Regions from separate parts of the Desulfovibrio diazotrophicus genome, predicted to be linked through region 2. Evidence: riboswitches for the same ligand, from Rfam matches in the RefSeq annotation. Region 2 holds a riboswitch; the other holds the start of a gene.

Region 1 (7,605 bases), 770 kb from region 2:
GGGCGCAGGCAGTGGCAACTTGCAACAACTTCATGAAGGCCTCCCGATTGTTTTGACGGACACGGTATAAACAGTATTCCCTACCACAAGACAGCCTACAGCAAAAAGTATTCCGAACTAATAACTACGGAAAAAAATTAAAGAAATTGTCTGCCAGCCCTTGCCAAAAAACACATTTTGGTAACTTCGCCTCAAGAAAGTCTACCGAAAAGTTGGAAATATGCCAGAAACAAGTGTCCTTTTCTTTTGTCATAAAGCGCAATGCAAGTCAATTTTTCTGGGGAGGAACTGGATGCGTTTCGGGTTTTTTTCTACGTACAGCGCAGCCCTGAAAGGCTTGGGCGGAGAGGATGCAGGCCCCTTGGGGCCGCCGGCGTGGCGGTTTGGGCCTGCGTGCCGGGGAAGGGCTGCGCAGAGCGCACCTGGCGGCTGTTCGGAAAAAATCCGGCTTCCGACTGGGGAGGCGGCAAAAAAATTTGGACCTGCCCCACAGCAACGCTTGTGGCGTATCTGTAGAGGGAAGAAGCGTAAAAAAGACGTCCCGCCACAGGCCGGGTAGGACGGCATGGGGCGGGACGTGGTGTTCTTCGGCACGCTTGTCTGAAACAAACGACATAAATGTCGATTTTAACAGAGCTGTACGGCCGGGAAAGGGCTGCTTTGTTATTTTATTGATTTATATCAACATAGTATAGAAGATATAATTCTTTACGGAACGGTAGCTTTTCTGAGCCCGCGGGGCTTCAACCCAGTTCCGCCCGCACTTGCCGCGCGGCGGCCACCATGTGCTGCAGGGCGGGCCAGGCTTCTTCCCAGCGGCGGGTCTTGAGCCCGCAATCCGGATTGACCCAGAGCCGCTCTTTGGGGATGTGGCGCAGGGCAAGACGCAGCAGACCAGCTATTTCTTCCGTGTCCGGCACGCGCGGGCTGTGGATGTCGTACACGCCAGGGCCCACTTGGTTTCTGTAGTCGTAGCGGGCAAAGGCGTCCAGCAGTTCCATGCCGCTGCGGCTGGATTCGATGCTGATGACGTCCGCATCCATGCGGGCAATGGCCGGCAAAATGGCGTTGAACTCGCTGTAGCACATGTGACTGTGGATCTGGGTGGCCGGGGCCGCGCCGCACGAAGCCAGCAGAAAGGCGTCCACGGCCCATTGCAGGTAGACTGCGGCGTCGGCGCTGTTGCCGGGCATGCCTTCCCGCAAGGCGGCCTCGTCGATCTGGATGATTCGGATGCCCGCCGCCTCCAGGTCGGCCACCTCGTCGCGCAGGGCCAGGGCTATCTGGCGGCAGACCTGGTCACGGGGCAGGTCGTCGCGCACAAAACTCCAGCACAGAATGGTCACGGGGCCGGTGAGCATGCCCTTCATGGGCTTGCTGGTCAGGGACTGGGCGTAGGTGGACCAGCTCACAGTCATGGGAGCCTTGCGGTAGATGTCGCCGTAGATAACCGGCGGTTTAACGCAGCGGCTGCCGTAGCTCTGCACCCAGCCGTTCTGGGTAAAGCAGAAGCCCCCTAACTGTTGGCCGAAGTATTCCACCATGTCGTTGCGTTCCGCCTCGCCGTGCACCAGTACGTCCAGGCCCAGTTCTTCCTGTTTGCGGATGCAGTGGGCGATTTCGGCGCGGATGGCGGCCTCGTAAGCCTCTGGGTTTATTTCTCCCCGTTTCCAGGCCCGGCGCGTCTGGCGGATAGCGGCAGTCTGCGGAAAGGATCCGATGGTGGTGGTGGGCAGAAGGGGCAGCCTGAGCCAGGCCGCCTGCGCCGCGCGGCGTTCCGGTGCGGGCGCGGCCCGGCGCAGCATGTCCGGAGTCACGGCGGCGGCCCGTTCCCGCACGGCGGGCAATACGGCTTCGGGATGTGCCCGCCATTGCCGCAGCACGGCGGCGTTGGCCGCCAGCAGATCTGCGCCCCGGCCCACGGCCACGGCTTTAAGCTCAGAAAGTTCCGTGCACTTCTGCACAGCAAAGGCCAGCCGGTCGCGCACCTGCGGGGGCAGAGCCATTTCGTCCGTGGCGTCCACGGGGCAGTGCAGCAGTGAGCAGGAGGAGCCCAGCAGCACGCGCTCCGGTCCCAAGGCGCTTGCGACCCGTTCCAGCGGGGCGGCGGCGCGGGCGTAATCGGTCTTCCAGATGTTGCGGCCGTCCACCAGGCCTAGGGAGAGGGTCATGTTTTCGGGCAGGCCGGCCAGCACGGGTTCCAGCTGGCCGGGGCCGCGCGTCAGGTCCAGGTGCAGGGCGGCGCAGCCGCTGCCCAGGGCCAGGGGCAGGTGGCGGGTCAGGGGGCCGAAGTAGGTGGTCAGCAGGATTTTGTCCGGCGCGGCGGTGTTGAGTGCGGCGTAGGCGTTCTTGAAAAGATCGGCGGCGCGTGCGGGCAGAAGTTCCGTGCAGAGCACGGGTTCCTCCACCTGGATCAAGGGGCAGAGCGGGGCCAGTTGCCGCAGCAGCGCCGCATAGACGGGCAAAATGCGTTCCAGCAGGGCCCAGGGGTCCGTGCCCTGCCGTGCCTTGCCCAAAGCCAGCCAGGTAAAGGGGCCGATAAGGGCCGCCTTGGGCGTGAAACCCAGCGCGCGGGCCCGGCGCACGGATTCCAGCACGGGGTGCGCGCCCGGCGTCCAGGGGGTATCAGCTTCCAGTTCCGGGGTCAGGTAGTGGTAGTTGGTGTCAAACCACTTGGTCATTTCCAGAGCCGGAAGGTTGCGTCCCGCGTGGCCGCGCGCCAGGGCGAAGTAGCGGTCCAAGGGCGCGTCCTCCGCGCAGGGCGCAAAGCGGGCGGGCAGGGCGCCGAGCATGAGGGTCGTGTCCAGCATGCGGTCATAGAACGAAAAATCGCCGCAGACTACCATATCCAGCCCGGCGGCCTGCTGGATGCCCCAATGGCGGGCTTCCAGGTCGCGACGTACGGCGTCAAGGGCTGCGGCGTCCGACTGGCCTTGCCAGAAGGATTCCAGGGCGCGTTTGAGTTCACGCGCTTTGCCGATGGAGGGAAAACCGAGGATGTGGGTTCGCATGGAAGATCCTTTCAGACTTGCGGCGGGGGCCGTGCGGCCCACGCGGCGGTGAAAGGCAGTCCACGTCACGCAGACCCGCGAAAAACCCTTTTCGCGGGCGGGGGCTCGTGCCTGTACGCGAGACAGTGCTGCCGCGCCGCCGGGGCGCGACAAGCCCAGGCGGCCATGTGACAAGGCGTCTCCTGGCTTCCGGCCCCGGCGCACGGCATTTGGCCGTGCGCATTCCGCGCGGGTGACGCCGAGGGCGCCGCGTGCGCGGAAGCGTCGCTCCTTCCCGCCGGCAGGCAGCAGTGGCGCGGCGCGGGGTGTGCCGGTTACAGTGGCGCGCCCGCAACGGATTTGCACCGTTTTCCGTTTCTTATCACAATATCCGGATAAATTGATATAGTTTTGGCGCGCTGTTGTCAAGCGTGATCTGCCCCGGCGCAGCGTTTGTCCGGGGCGGCGAGAGCAGTTAGCGAATGAAATGAGCTAACTGCTCTGCAAGGATTTTCTTGAAAATCCTTGCCACGAAATGCGAGAAGGCTGGCTTTTGCCTGCCGTAAGCGAGCATTTCAAGTGTTAAATGCTCTAGCTGGGGTCGCAGAATCGGGCGGGGTTTTGGCAGGGGCTGCGCGTGGGCGCTGCCGGTTGGCCCTCGTGGGGCGAGTCCGACTCTGGCAAAGGCGTCAGTCCTGCCGGGTCAGGTGGTAGACTTTGGGCACCATGTACATGAGGCTCATGAGCCGGCGGGCGGGTTCGTAGCGGGTGGCCACCACCACCGTGCCCAGGTTCCAGAGCTGGGCGTCCTCCCCTTCGCTGGCCGAGGGCTGTCCCATGCGTTGGCTGACCATGCTGACAATCTGTCTGGCGGTTTTTTTGTTGGGGGCCAGGTAGTCCAGCTCCAGAAAACCCAGGGGGGCCGGGTCGCCGGGGCCATAGCATACGGCCAGCTGCGACGCGCCGGGGGCCACCCGTTCGGCGGCGTAGATATCGCAGATATGGGCGTCGTCTTCGCGTTTGGGTGTTGCGCCCGCGCGGCGCAGGGCGTCGCGTACGGTCGGGCGGTCTGTGGCGTCCAGGCGCAGGCCAAAAAGTACGGCGGCCGGGCGCGCAGGCTCTTCAGCGGCCATTTCCTCCAGGGCGCGCACGGCCCCGGCCTCGCCCTGCATGGCTGCGGCGTAGAGCAGGAGGGTGGCCCGCATACGGTTTTGGGGCACCCCCAGCCCCGCGCGATAGAACTGACCGAGTCGGGAAAGGGCCTCGGTCTGCTGCTGGGCCGCCGCCCGGCTGTACCAGGCTGCGGCAGCCTTGAGGTCTTTGGGCACGCCGCGTCCCAGTTCGTAAAGCATGCCCAGATTGTACTGGGCCACGGGCTGGCCCTTGCGGGCGGCCAGGTCAAACCAGCGGGCGGCTTCTTCGGGATTGGCGGGAATGCCCCGCCCCTGTTCCAGCACGCGACCGTAGTTGCTCATGCCTGCGGGATCGCCGGTTTTGGCGGACTGCGCAAACCAGTGCAGGGCGCGGCCTGTATCCGGTTCCACTCCCTGTCCCTGATCGTAGAGGACGCCAAGATTGTTCATGGCCAGACCGTCGCCGGCGGCGGCCAGATTTTCCCAGATGCGGCGGGCCGTGGCGTAGTCGCCTTCGGCATAGGCCTGTACGGCCTTTTGGGCTGGGGTGGCGGGGGCCTCTTTGGGTTCTTTGACCTGAGCGCCCGCGCCCACGGCTCCCGCTGTGCCCGCGGCGGCAGCGGCGGCTTTGTTCTGCTTTCGTCCCTGGGAGCGCTTTTTGGTGCCCTTGGGTCTTGTGGGCTGGGTCGGGGTTTGCAGGGCCACGGCGCGGGGCGCAGTGGGGCCGGATACGGCGGCCGGGGCTGTCTGACCGGGCGCGTCGGGAGCCGTGGGCGTGGCGACGTTTGCCCTTTGCGGCGTGGCGGGAGCGCCAGGGGCGGCGGTTGCGGGCGCGCGGGGCGCGGGCACGGCCGGGGAGGCCAGTGTGGGCTGGGCGACAGCGGGCGCGGTCAGCGCCGGAGCGGCGTGCGGGGTCATGACCAGGGCGGCGGTCAGGGCAACGGTCAAGACCAGAGCCGTAACCGGCAGGTGGTCCTTCGTAGCGTGATGGAGCAACCGCATGGCGTGTCTCTAGCGCCGTTTGGGGCAGTCAGAACGCATAAAGTCCACCTCGGGCCGGTCCGTAAGGCGAGGGTCCGGCACCAGAGCATGGCCGCGCCAGTCGCGGATGACGGCGTTGATCTTGTCCATATCCACATAGGCCAGCAGGCTGGACCAGCGATCGGCCATATCCCGCAGAATGCGGGCGTAGACCACCTCGCCGCCGTGGAAGCCGTCCACAAATTCGCAGTCCGTGGCGGCAAAGGTGCGCGGGTCTGTAAAGTCCATGACTTCGATGCCGCGGGCCAGCAGGGCGTCGCGCAGGCGGAAAAGGTGGGGGTAATCCTCCTCGCGGGCGCGCAGGGCGTCCAGAGCCGTTATCGAGAGGGGCGCGATGAAGACGTAGGTGGCGATGCCGCGGGCTTTGAGCCGGCAGTAGATTTCGGCAAAGGCGTCCAGATGGGCCGTGCTGATGCCGCCCACATCGCGGCTGTCCTTGAGGGGCGGCGAAGGCGCAAAGGCCTTGATGCCGTAGCGCACCTGCTTGAGCGTGTCTTCAAAACGGTAGTCAAAGGGGCGTTTCTGCCCGGTGATTTCGCCCGTGTAGTACCAGGAGCCGTCAGAGCCGAAGCCATCGTCGGTCTGCTGGGCCATGATGCCGTAGCGGTCATCACGGAAGCCGCCCAGGGAGCGCGGCAGCACGGGGCCCAGCAGGTCGCGCCAGGAGATTTTGCCTTCCAGAAGCCAGGTCCAGGGCTTTTTGAGACTGTCCAGATTGTAGCCATAGGAACCGCTGGTGGGGGGCTCTTCCTTAAAAGGGTCGGGATTCCACCGGGGCATGAACCACCAGAAATCCAGGCCCAGAATGACGGCTTCGGGCCGGTGCAGGCGCAGCATGGCGTCCAGCGTGGAGCGGAGCACGGGCAAATTGCCCGCCGTGCCGCCCACATTGAGGAAGGGGCGGCGGAAATAGGCCCCCCGGAACTGCATGACCCGCGAGGAGCCCAGGGCCACCACCTGCGGCTTGACGGCGGCATAGAGCTGGAGTTTGTAGTCCACAAAGTCCTGGGAAACGCCCGAACCGAACAGGGCAAAACGCCCGGCGGCCTGATTTTTTACAGCGCGTTCCACGGCCAGGTCGCCGCTGCTGTGCAGCCACCAACAGGTGTAGGGCACGACCAGCAGGCAGGCGGCCAGCACCAGACCCAGCAACAGGGCAAAAAAACGTTTGAGAAAGGCGGCCTCGGTAAGCAATCTCATGGTGCGGCGCCCCTAGAATTGGAAGTAGAGAAAGGTGGCCTTGCGCGAAACCAGAATAAGCGCGGCAAAAGCCAGCACGGCCAACCCTGCGGCCCAGCCGGCAGAAGGCCGCCAGGCTGGACGGGGCAAGGAGCCGTCGCGGCGGCCGTGAAGCATCTCGCCGCTGTTGGGAAAGGCCCAGACCAGCACAAAACAGAGCAGCAGCATGACCAGGGGCAGCCAGCCCTGAAAGTAATTGTTGGGCAGCCAGCGCGCCGTCACGGCCGCCAGCCCCGTGAGCCCCGTCAGGTCTGGATCCAGCCCGGCGGCGGCGCGGGTAAAGGGGCCACGGAACATGGCCGTGTAAACGCGCCCGGCCCCTTCCAGGCTTACGGCGCGGAAAATCACCCAGCAGAAATTGAGGCAGAAAAAGGTCACTGCAATGCAGCAGACCCGCAGGGGCGGCGAGGCCATGATCCGTTCCAGGGGCCGTCCTTTAATGCGTGCGCGGAAGAAATGGTTGACGCTCAGCATGGCCCCGTGCAGCGCGCCCCAGATAATGAAGGTCCAGCCCGCTCCGTGCCAGGCCCCGCCGATAAGCATGGTCAGGAAGAGGTTGCGGTACTGCTTGAGTTTGCCGTGGCGGTTGCCGCCCAGGGGAATGTAGAGAAAATCGCGCAGCCATGCGCCCAGCGTAATGTGCCAGCGCCGCCAGAAGTCCACGATGCCCGTGGATTTGTAGGGGGAGTCGAAGTTTTCCGGCAGGCGCAGGCCCAGCATAAGGCCCAGACCCAGGGCCATATCCGTATAGCCGGAAAAGTCGAAATAGAGCTGAAAGGTATAGCAGAGCGAGCCCAGCCAGGCTTCGGCCCCGCTTAAGGGAAAGCCCTTTTCCGCCGCGTTGAACACGGCGTCGGCCCAGAGGGCCAGGGTGTCGGCCAAGAGCGCTTTTTTGACCAGCCCCAGGGTGAACAGGCTGAAGCCCCTGGCCAGACCTTCGGCCGTAGAGCCGTGCAGAGCGTCCAGCTGCGGCCCCAGCTGTTCATAGCGCACGATGGGGCCGGAAATGACATAGGGAAAGCAGGAGGAAAACAGCAAGTGCCGTCCCAGACCGGCGGGCCGCACCTGCCCCCGGTAGACGCTTACCAGCCAGGCAATCTGGATGAAGGTATAGAATGAAATGCCGAGGGGCAGGCCCGGCGGCGTGAACTGCCATTGCACATGCAGCAGAGCAGCCAGGTTGTGGGCGAAAAAGCCCGAAT
Region 2 (7,605 bases):
AATCGCCGGAGTGCAGCCAGCCTTCTGGGCTGATGGCGGCGGCCGTGGCTTCGGGCATATTGTAGTAGCCCTTCATGACATTGTAGCCGCGGCAAAGGATTTCGCCCACCTGGCCGCGGGGCAGTTCCTCGCAGGTTTGCGGGTCGCCCACGCGCACCTCAATGCCGGGCATGGCGCAGCCCACGGTTTCACAGCGCAGGGGCAGGGGGTCGTGGATGTCCGATTGCGTCATGACCGGCGAGCCTTCCGTAAGGCCATAGCAGATGGTGATCTCTTTCATATTCATGTCCTCCACCACGCGGCGCATGAGAGGTTCCGGGCAGACGGATCCGGCCATGATGCCTGTGCGCAGGTGAGAGACGTCAAAACGCTTGAAGAGCTTGTGTTCCAGTTCGGCCAGAAACATGGTGGGTACGCCATAGAGGGCCGTACAGTGTTCGCTGTCCACAGCGGCCAGCACCTTAAGCGCATTGAAGGATTCCAGGATGACCATGGTGGCCCCGTGGTTGACGCAGGCCGAAACGCCCAGCACGCAGCCAAAGCAGTGGAACAGGGGCACGGGCAGGCAGACGCGGTCGTTGGGGCCGAAATTCTGGTGTTTGCCTATCCAGTAGCCGTTGAGGCCCACGCCCACATGCGTGAGCATGACCCCGCGCGGAAAACCCGTGGTGCCTGAAGTGTACTGCATGTTGATGGCCTCCCAGGGGTCCAGGGAGGCCTGACGGGCCAGATAGTCCGCGTCGTCCACCATATCGGCCAGCGCCAGAACCTCAGGCACGGAATACATGCCCCGGTGCTTTTCAGCACCCAGAAAAAAAACCCGCTTGAGGTGCGGCAGATTTTTGCAGACAAAAGAATCGTGGGACTGAAAGCGCAGCTCCGGGGCAATGCGGTAGAAGGTTTCCAGATAGTCGTGGTCGCGCAGGCTATCAATAAGAAAGACGTTCTCGCATTCGGACTGGGTAAGCAGATAGCGCAGCTCGTGCTCGCGGTAGTTGGTGTTCACTGTAATGAGCACAGCCCCGATCTTGGCTGTGGCAAACTGCAGGGCCACCCAGTAGGGCACATTGGTGGCCCACACCGCCACCTTTTCGCCCTTTTCCACGCCCAGGGCCATGAGCCCCTTGGCAAAACGGTCCACCATTTCCCCGAATTCACGCCAGGTCTGGCGGTAGCTGCGGTCCGCATAGACAACGGCCTCATTGTCCGGATACCGCGCCACCGTGTGGTCCAGAATCTGCCCCAGGGTCCACTCGCGCAGCTCAAACTGCGCCTGGCGCTCACGCACTTTTTCGTCCATGCTTTCCTCCTGAGGCATCCTTATGGGGGATCAGTAAATCGAGTTTACGCCGCTGCCGTTGCGCGGGGCAAAGGCCCCGGAATGGCGTTGTCTAGAGCAGTTAGCGAATGAAATGAGCTAACTGCTCTGCAAGAATTTTCTTGAAAATCCTTGCCACGAAATGCGAGAAGGCAGGCTCTTGCCTGTCGCAAGCGAGCATTTCAAGTGTTAAATGCTCTAGGGATTGTAGGTGACGGCCAGAATCTCCACTGGCTCGTCGCCGGCCGCGCCCACATAGTGGGGCACAATGGAATTGTAGTAGATGGTTTCGCCGGGCTTGAGCATATGGGCTTCGCGTCCGTACACCACCAGAAGCTGACCCTTGAGCACCAGAATAAATTCCTCGCCTTCGTGCGAGGTCGTCTTGCGCTCACCGCCGTCCGGAAAAATACGGATGTGGAAGGGCTCCATATTACGGTCGTTCTTGCCCTTGCCCAAGGCGTGATAGACATAACTGGGCCGGGGAATGCGTCCGGTATGCAGGGCCTCATCGGCCTCGCCTTCATTCTGGATGCTGCTCACAATGGGGTCGCGGCTGAACTGGTCGTCCAAAAAGGTGCCCAGCCGCACGCCCAGAGCACGAGCCACCTTTTGCAGGGGGCCGATACAAGGGTAGATGGCATTGTTTTCCAGCTTTTCCAGATACGCTTCGGCCAAGCCCGTATGCTGGGCCAGGGTGGGCAGGTCCATCTCGCGCTCTTCACGAAAAACCCTGATGCGGGAACCGATGGTGTGGGGGGACATGCAGACCTCCTGCGGCGTTGGCTGTAGTTGCGACGGGCGCGCGGGGCGCGCGGGGCGGGAAAAAAGATGAAGAAAGGGGGGGTATGCCAAGAGGCGCGCCGGTGGCGCGCCTCTTGGATATGTTCTGCACCGGTGGCACGCCGGTGGCGCGCCGCTGCGGTCTAGCTGTTGTTTTCGCTTTCTTCAAACTTCTGCTTGAGCAGATCGCCCAGGCTCTGGCCCGCTTCCTGCGGTCCGGAATGGAATTCCTTGGGCTTGCGGCGGTCGTCCTCGTCCTTGATCTGCTTAATGGAAAGCCCCAGGCGGCGCTCTTCGGCGCTCACATGGATGACCTTGGCCTGAATTTCCTGGCCTTCCTTGTACATTTCAGCAGGCGACTTGACTTTTTTGCTGGAAAGCTCGGAAACGTGCACCAAGCCTTCAATGCCTTCTTCAACCTCCACAAACAGGCCGAAGTCGGTGATGTTGGTCACAATGCCCTTGACCGTGCAGCCCACAGGGTAGGTGTTGGGCACATGGCCCCAGGGGTCGTCCACCAGCTGCTTGACGCCCAGGGTGAACTTTTCGTTTTCCTGATCCACGGTCAGCACCTTGGCCTGCACGGTGTCGCCCACCTTGTACAGCTCGTTGGGGTGGCGCACCTTTTTGGTCCAGGAAATGTCGGAAACGTGGATGAGGCCGTCGATGCCGTCCTCAATGCCGATGAACATGCCGAATTCGGTAATGTTCTTGATGACGCCCTCAAGGATGGTGCCTTCGGGGTACTTTTCGGCCACCAGTTCCCAGGGGTTGGGCCGCACCTGCTTCATGCCGAGGCTGATGCGTTTTTTGTCGCCGTCCACGCCCAGAATGACCACGTCCACCTCGTCGCCGGTGTGGACCATCTGGGAAGGATGACGCAGCTTGCGCGTCCAGGACATTTCAGAGATGTGCACCAGGCCTTCCACGCCGGGCTCCAGTTCCACAAAAGCGCCGTAGTCCACCAGATTGGTGACCTTGCCGGTGCATTTGGCCCCTTCGGGGAAGCGGGCGGAGATGTCCTGCCACGGATCGGGCACCAGCTGTTTGAGGCCCAGAGAAACTTTGTTGGTTTCACGGTCAAAGGAAAGCACCTTGAGGGTCAGATCCTGACCGATGGTGATCATTTCCTTGGGATGGCGGATGCGCTTCCAGCTCATGTCCGTGATGTGCAGCAGGCCGTCCAGACCGCCCAGGTCCACAAACACGCCATATTCGGTGATGTTTTTAGCCTTGCCCTGCACAATCTGGCCTTCGGCCAGGGTGCGCAGCAGCTCCTGCCGCTTGGAGTCGCGCTCTTCCTCAAGCAGCACGCGCCGCGAAACAATGACGTTGCTGCGGCGACGGTTGATCTTGAGCACGCGGAACTCGAACTCCTGGTTGACCAGGGCGTCCATATCGGGCACCGGGCGCAGGTCCACATGCGAACCGGGCAAAAACGCCTCCACCCCGCCGATATCCACCGTGTAGCCGCCCTTGATGCGGCGCACAATGTGGCCTTTGATGACCTTGTTGGTCTCCTGTACGGCCTCGAGCTGGTCAAAGACCTGCATGCGCTTGGCCTTCTCAAAGGAAAGGGTGATGGTGCCGTCGTTTTCGTTCTTGCGAACCACATAGACGTCCACCTTGTCGCCCACCTTGACGGTCATGTTGCCGGCGGGATCGCGGAACTCTGCCGCGGGGATCTGCCCCTCGGACTTGAAGTTCACGTCCACCAGCACCGTGTCGTCGTCCACGCGGACAATCTCGCCCTTGGTGATGGAGCCTTCCTCAAGGTCGCCAAAATCGGGATTGAGATAGTTTTCAAGGGCGCTTTCGAAATTGATTTCGCTGTCGTGCCCGGTTTCCAAACCTGCCATATGTCCAGCCTCCAAACATGATTTCCCCCAACCAGGGAGGTTGACTTAGTAGCAGGATTTTACCAAAAGAACAAGGGAAAATCCGCGCAAATGGGCACAGGAAGCCAAAAAAACGGCTCCAGCGCAGGCCGCCGGCCTTGACTTTTGCCCCGGCCTGGTATCCTCTGCGGTAAGAACAGTCACGCCTGTAGTGCCCGGAAGGCTGCCGCCCGCGGCCGTCCGTCAGGCGGGCGCGGGCGCGTTTATGCGGCGCCATGCGCCCCGGCATTGCGCCGTCCTTGCTGAAATGTTTCGGCAAAGACGGTCTGTTTTGCGCTGCGGGGAATTCCGTGCAAATCGGAAACAGTCGCGCTGCGGTAAGAGGGTACAAGGCTTCTTCGCGTCCGTCGGGCAGCCCGGCAGGCGCGCGACAGCCAGTCGCGCAAGCGGTGAAGGCGAAGCCGAGGCCAACCCCTCAAGTCCGAATACCCGCTGGGCGTTTATGCCCTTTTTCAACCTGTCAACGCGCCATTGAGGAGGTTGCCATGCCGCGTTTTTCGCCCTTTGCGGGCTCCCGTCTGTTCCTGCTTCTGCTCCTGCTCCTTGCGGCCCTGGCCGCGCCCGCCGCGCCCCACGCCGCCGACGCGCCCCAGCAGGGCGTTCTGCTGGTGGCCTTCGGCACCAGCGTGCCCGAAGCCCTGCCCGCCATGCAGGCCGTGGACCAGGAGTTTAAACAGGCCTTCCCCGGCCAGCCTGTGGTCTGGGCCTATACCTCGCAGATCATCCGCAAAAAAATCGCCGCTCAGGGCCGCCCTGTGGGCGGCATCAGCGACGGCCTCGCCAAACTCGCCAAAGACGGCGTAAAAGTAGTGCGCGTGCAGTCCCTGCACGTCATGGCCGGCGAAGAATTTTCCGCTCTGGAACGCGCCGTGCTCATTGACCTGCAAAAAAATCCCGGCCGTTTTGAGGCCGTCTATCTGGGCCGCCCCATGCTTGAATCTGAAGCCGACGCCCAGGCCTTGGCCTCCGCCATTCTTGAGGACACCAAGGCCCTGCGCGGCAAAAACGCCGCCCTTGTCCTCATGGGGCACGGCCAGGAACACGGCCGCGCCGGCCTGACCTTTGAAGGCGTGCGCGCCCTGTTCCACAACCAGGACAAACATGTTTTCATGGCCACAGTAGAAGGCGAACGCAGCTTCGACGACCTGCTCAAAGAACTTAAGGCCGCCAAGGTCAAGTCTGTGGTCATCGCGCCGCTCATGCTGGTGGCCGGCGACCATGCCCGCAACGACCTGGCCGGAGACGAAGCCGATTCCTGGGCCTCTCAGCTCAAGGCCGCGGGCTTCAAGGTGACCGCCAACCTTAAGGGTCTGGGCCAGGTGCCCGGCGCCCGCGCCCTGCTGGTGCAGCACGCCAAAAGCGCCTCCGACGACCTGACCAAGGAACCCAGAAAGCAGTAACAAATCCTTTCTGCACCCTGCAAAAACTTTCCCCCGCCTTGCGGCAGGGGAAAGTTTTTGCGAGGAAGAACGTGCGGGGGAGGGGACGCTTTTTAGTAAAAAAGTCCCCTCCCCCGCAAAGTATTCGCCCTATGCCCGCCGCCGCAGCAGCGCGCCAAACATGCCTTCCAGCCAAGGATGGTCGTGAGGGGTCTGCCAGCGCTGTTCCAGGCGCAGGTCGGGATGTTGCCGCAACAGGCCTGCCACGACCCCCTCGTTTTCGTCGGGGTTGAGGGTGCAGGTGATGTAGGCCAGGCAGCGGCCAGGCTCCAGCAAGGCAGCTGCCCGCTCCAGTAACCGGCCTTGCAGGGCGGTCAGCGCCGCCAGGCGCTCCGGCCCCCGACGCCGGATGTCCGGCCGACGGGCCAGCACGCCCAGGCCGGAACAGGGCGCGTCCAGCAGCACAGAGCCGGGCCAGCGGGCCAGGGGCGGACGCGCGGCGTCCGCTAGGCACACGGGCGGCAGGCACACGGACGGCAGGTGCAGACCCAGACGAGCGCAGTGCCCCGGCAGGGCCCGCAGTCGCCCGAAGCTGCTGTCCGTACAAAGGCCCACGGCCACGCCGCGCTCCAGCAAAGCCGCAGTTTTGCCGCCGTAGCCCGCGCACATGTCCCACACCGGGCCCTCCAGCGCGTACAGGTCCAAGGCCGCAAGGACGCGCTGCGACCCTGCGGACTGAAACGAAAGCGCCCCCTGGGCCTGCCAGTGGGCTAACGGCCGATCCATCACGCTTTCCGGCAGCTCCCCCGGCCCCAAGGCCACGCCCCAATCGCCCACGGCCGCCGCGCCGGGCAGGGCGCGCAAGGCCGTCAGCAAGGCGGCGCCTTCAGGGCGGCGGGCATTGACCCGCAGTCCACTCCAGGGGCGGCCGCAGGAACGCCGCAACAACAGGGCCGCGTCCGCTTCGCCATAGGCCCGCGCCCAGAGCCGGGCCAGCCAGTCCGGAGCCGCGCAGAACAGGGCCAGCGCGCCCAGCGGGTCCGCCGCCCCCTGACGGTAAAAATCCTCATGGCGCGGGGCTTCTCCCAAGCGCTGCACGGAACGCAACGCGGCGTTGGTCAGACCGGCCAGCCGTGGTCCGTACAGGGTCCGCGCCTGTTCCACGGCCTCGTGCAGCACGGCGTGGGGGGGCGTTCTGTCCTGCAGCAGCAGTCCATAGACCCCCAAAGCCAAAATGTGCCGCAAGGGGCGCGGCAGACCTCCTGGCCTGGGCAATACCCGTCCCAGCACATAATCAATGCGGATTTCCGCCCGCAGACAGCCGTAAGCCAGTTCTGCGCACAAATGCCGGTCCCGCGCCGCCAAAGCCGTGCCAAAGGCTGCACTGCCAGCCTGTCCCGCAGGGGCGTGCGGGGCCGCACCTAAGGCCATATCCAGGGCCGCCTGCACGGGCATACCCGCGTCCGTCAGCAGCAAAGTCCGCAAAGCCGCATTGCGGGCCGTAACCCGCAACTTGCCGAACCCTTTTGGAAAACCCATTATTTGCTCCCCGGCGCGCTGCCTGCCGCCGCCACAGACCCGGCAACCATCCGGCCCGGCGCAGGGCCCAGCCCCAGAAACAGCCTGATGGCGGCCTCAATGGCGTCCAGCGGCGCCAAAGTGTCCAGGCAGGGGCCGTGGGGCCGCTCGTTAAGCACGCCAAACACAGGGACAGGGTAACTGTCCTGAATGCCGGAGGTCAGGTCGCGTTCGCAGGCCACGGCAATAATGCAGCGCGGCCGGGCCTGGACCACGATGCGCCGGGCAATGGTGCCGCCCGTGGCAATGGCTAGCCGCACCCCGTAGGCGTCGCGCAGGTCCAGCAGCGCCCCTACCGGGCAGGCCCCGCAGCGGCGGCAGTGGTCCGCATTGTGCATCAACCGGTGTGGGCAGGCGCTGCGCTGCAGACAGTGGGGCAAGAGCACCAGCAGTTGCTCCGGCCGCACCGGTTCGCGCGCCGCCAGCACCATTTCGTTGTTGACCTTGACAAACGACCGCCGCACCGCCGCCCGGTCCAGACCCACCAGCTTGGCCAGCATCTCCATGAGCGGAAAAAACAGCCGCACCGTCATGTGCCGCACGCCGCCGCCGCCCGGCAAAGGCCGCCCCGTATAGATATGAAAAACCAGGCTCAGGCACAGCCCCAAAACCGCCAGCATGGCCGCCGCCGCCACGCTGACGCTCACTG

What was found. A riboswitch is a leader RNA that binds a small molecule or an ion and turns the genes downstream of it on or off. The one in region 2 is predicted to bind cobalamin.
Region 1: another riboswitch for cobalamin. It lies ahead of metE (5-methyltetrahydropteroyltriglutamate--homocysteine S-methyltransferase); the one in region 2 lies ahead of J7I12_RS09075 (sirohydrochlorin cobaltochelatase).

Annotation. Positions count from the first base shown of each region.
Region 1 covers NZ_OX346397.1:1,332,258-1,339,862, reverse strand. Annotated here, with positions in the region: gene J7I12_RS05765 (ABC transporter substrate-binding protein) at 1-34, opposite strand, end outside; gene metE (5-methyltetrahydropteroyltriglutamate--homocysteine S-methyltransferase) at 744-3,011, opposite strand; cobalamin riboswitch at 3,168-3,401, opposite strand; gene J7I12_RS05755 (tetratricopeptide repeat protein) at 3,680-5,125, opposite strand; gene J7I12_RS05750 (hypothetical protein) at 5,135-6,364, opposite strand; gene J7I12_RS05745 (MBOAT family O-acyltransferase) at 6,377-7,605, opposite strand, start outside.
Region 2 covers NZ_OX346397.1:2,099,677-2,107,281, reverse strand. Annotated here, with positions in the region: gene J7I12_RS09090 (AMP-binding protein) at 1-1,300, opposite strand, end outside; gene J7I12_RS09085 (helix-turn-helix domain-containing protein) at 1,517-2,083, opposite strand; gene J7I12_RS09080 (30S ribosomal protein S1) at 2,245-3,960, opposite strand; cobalamin riboswitch at 4,249-4,450, shown strand; gene J7I12_RS09075 (sirohydrochlorin cobaltochelatase) at 4,485-5,399, shown strand; gene J7I12_RS09070 (RsmB/NOP family class I SAM-dependent RNA methyltransferase) at 5,529-6,917, opposite strand; gene J7I12_RS09065 (DUF116 domain-containing protein) at 6,917-7,605, opposite strand, start outside.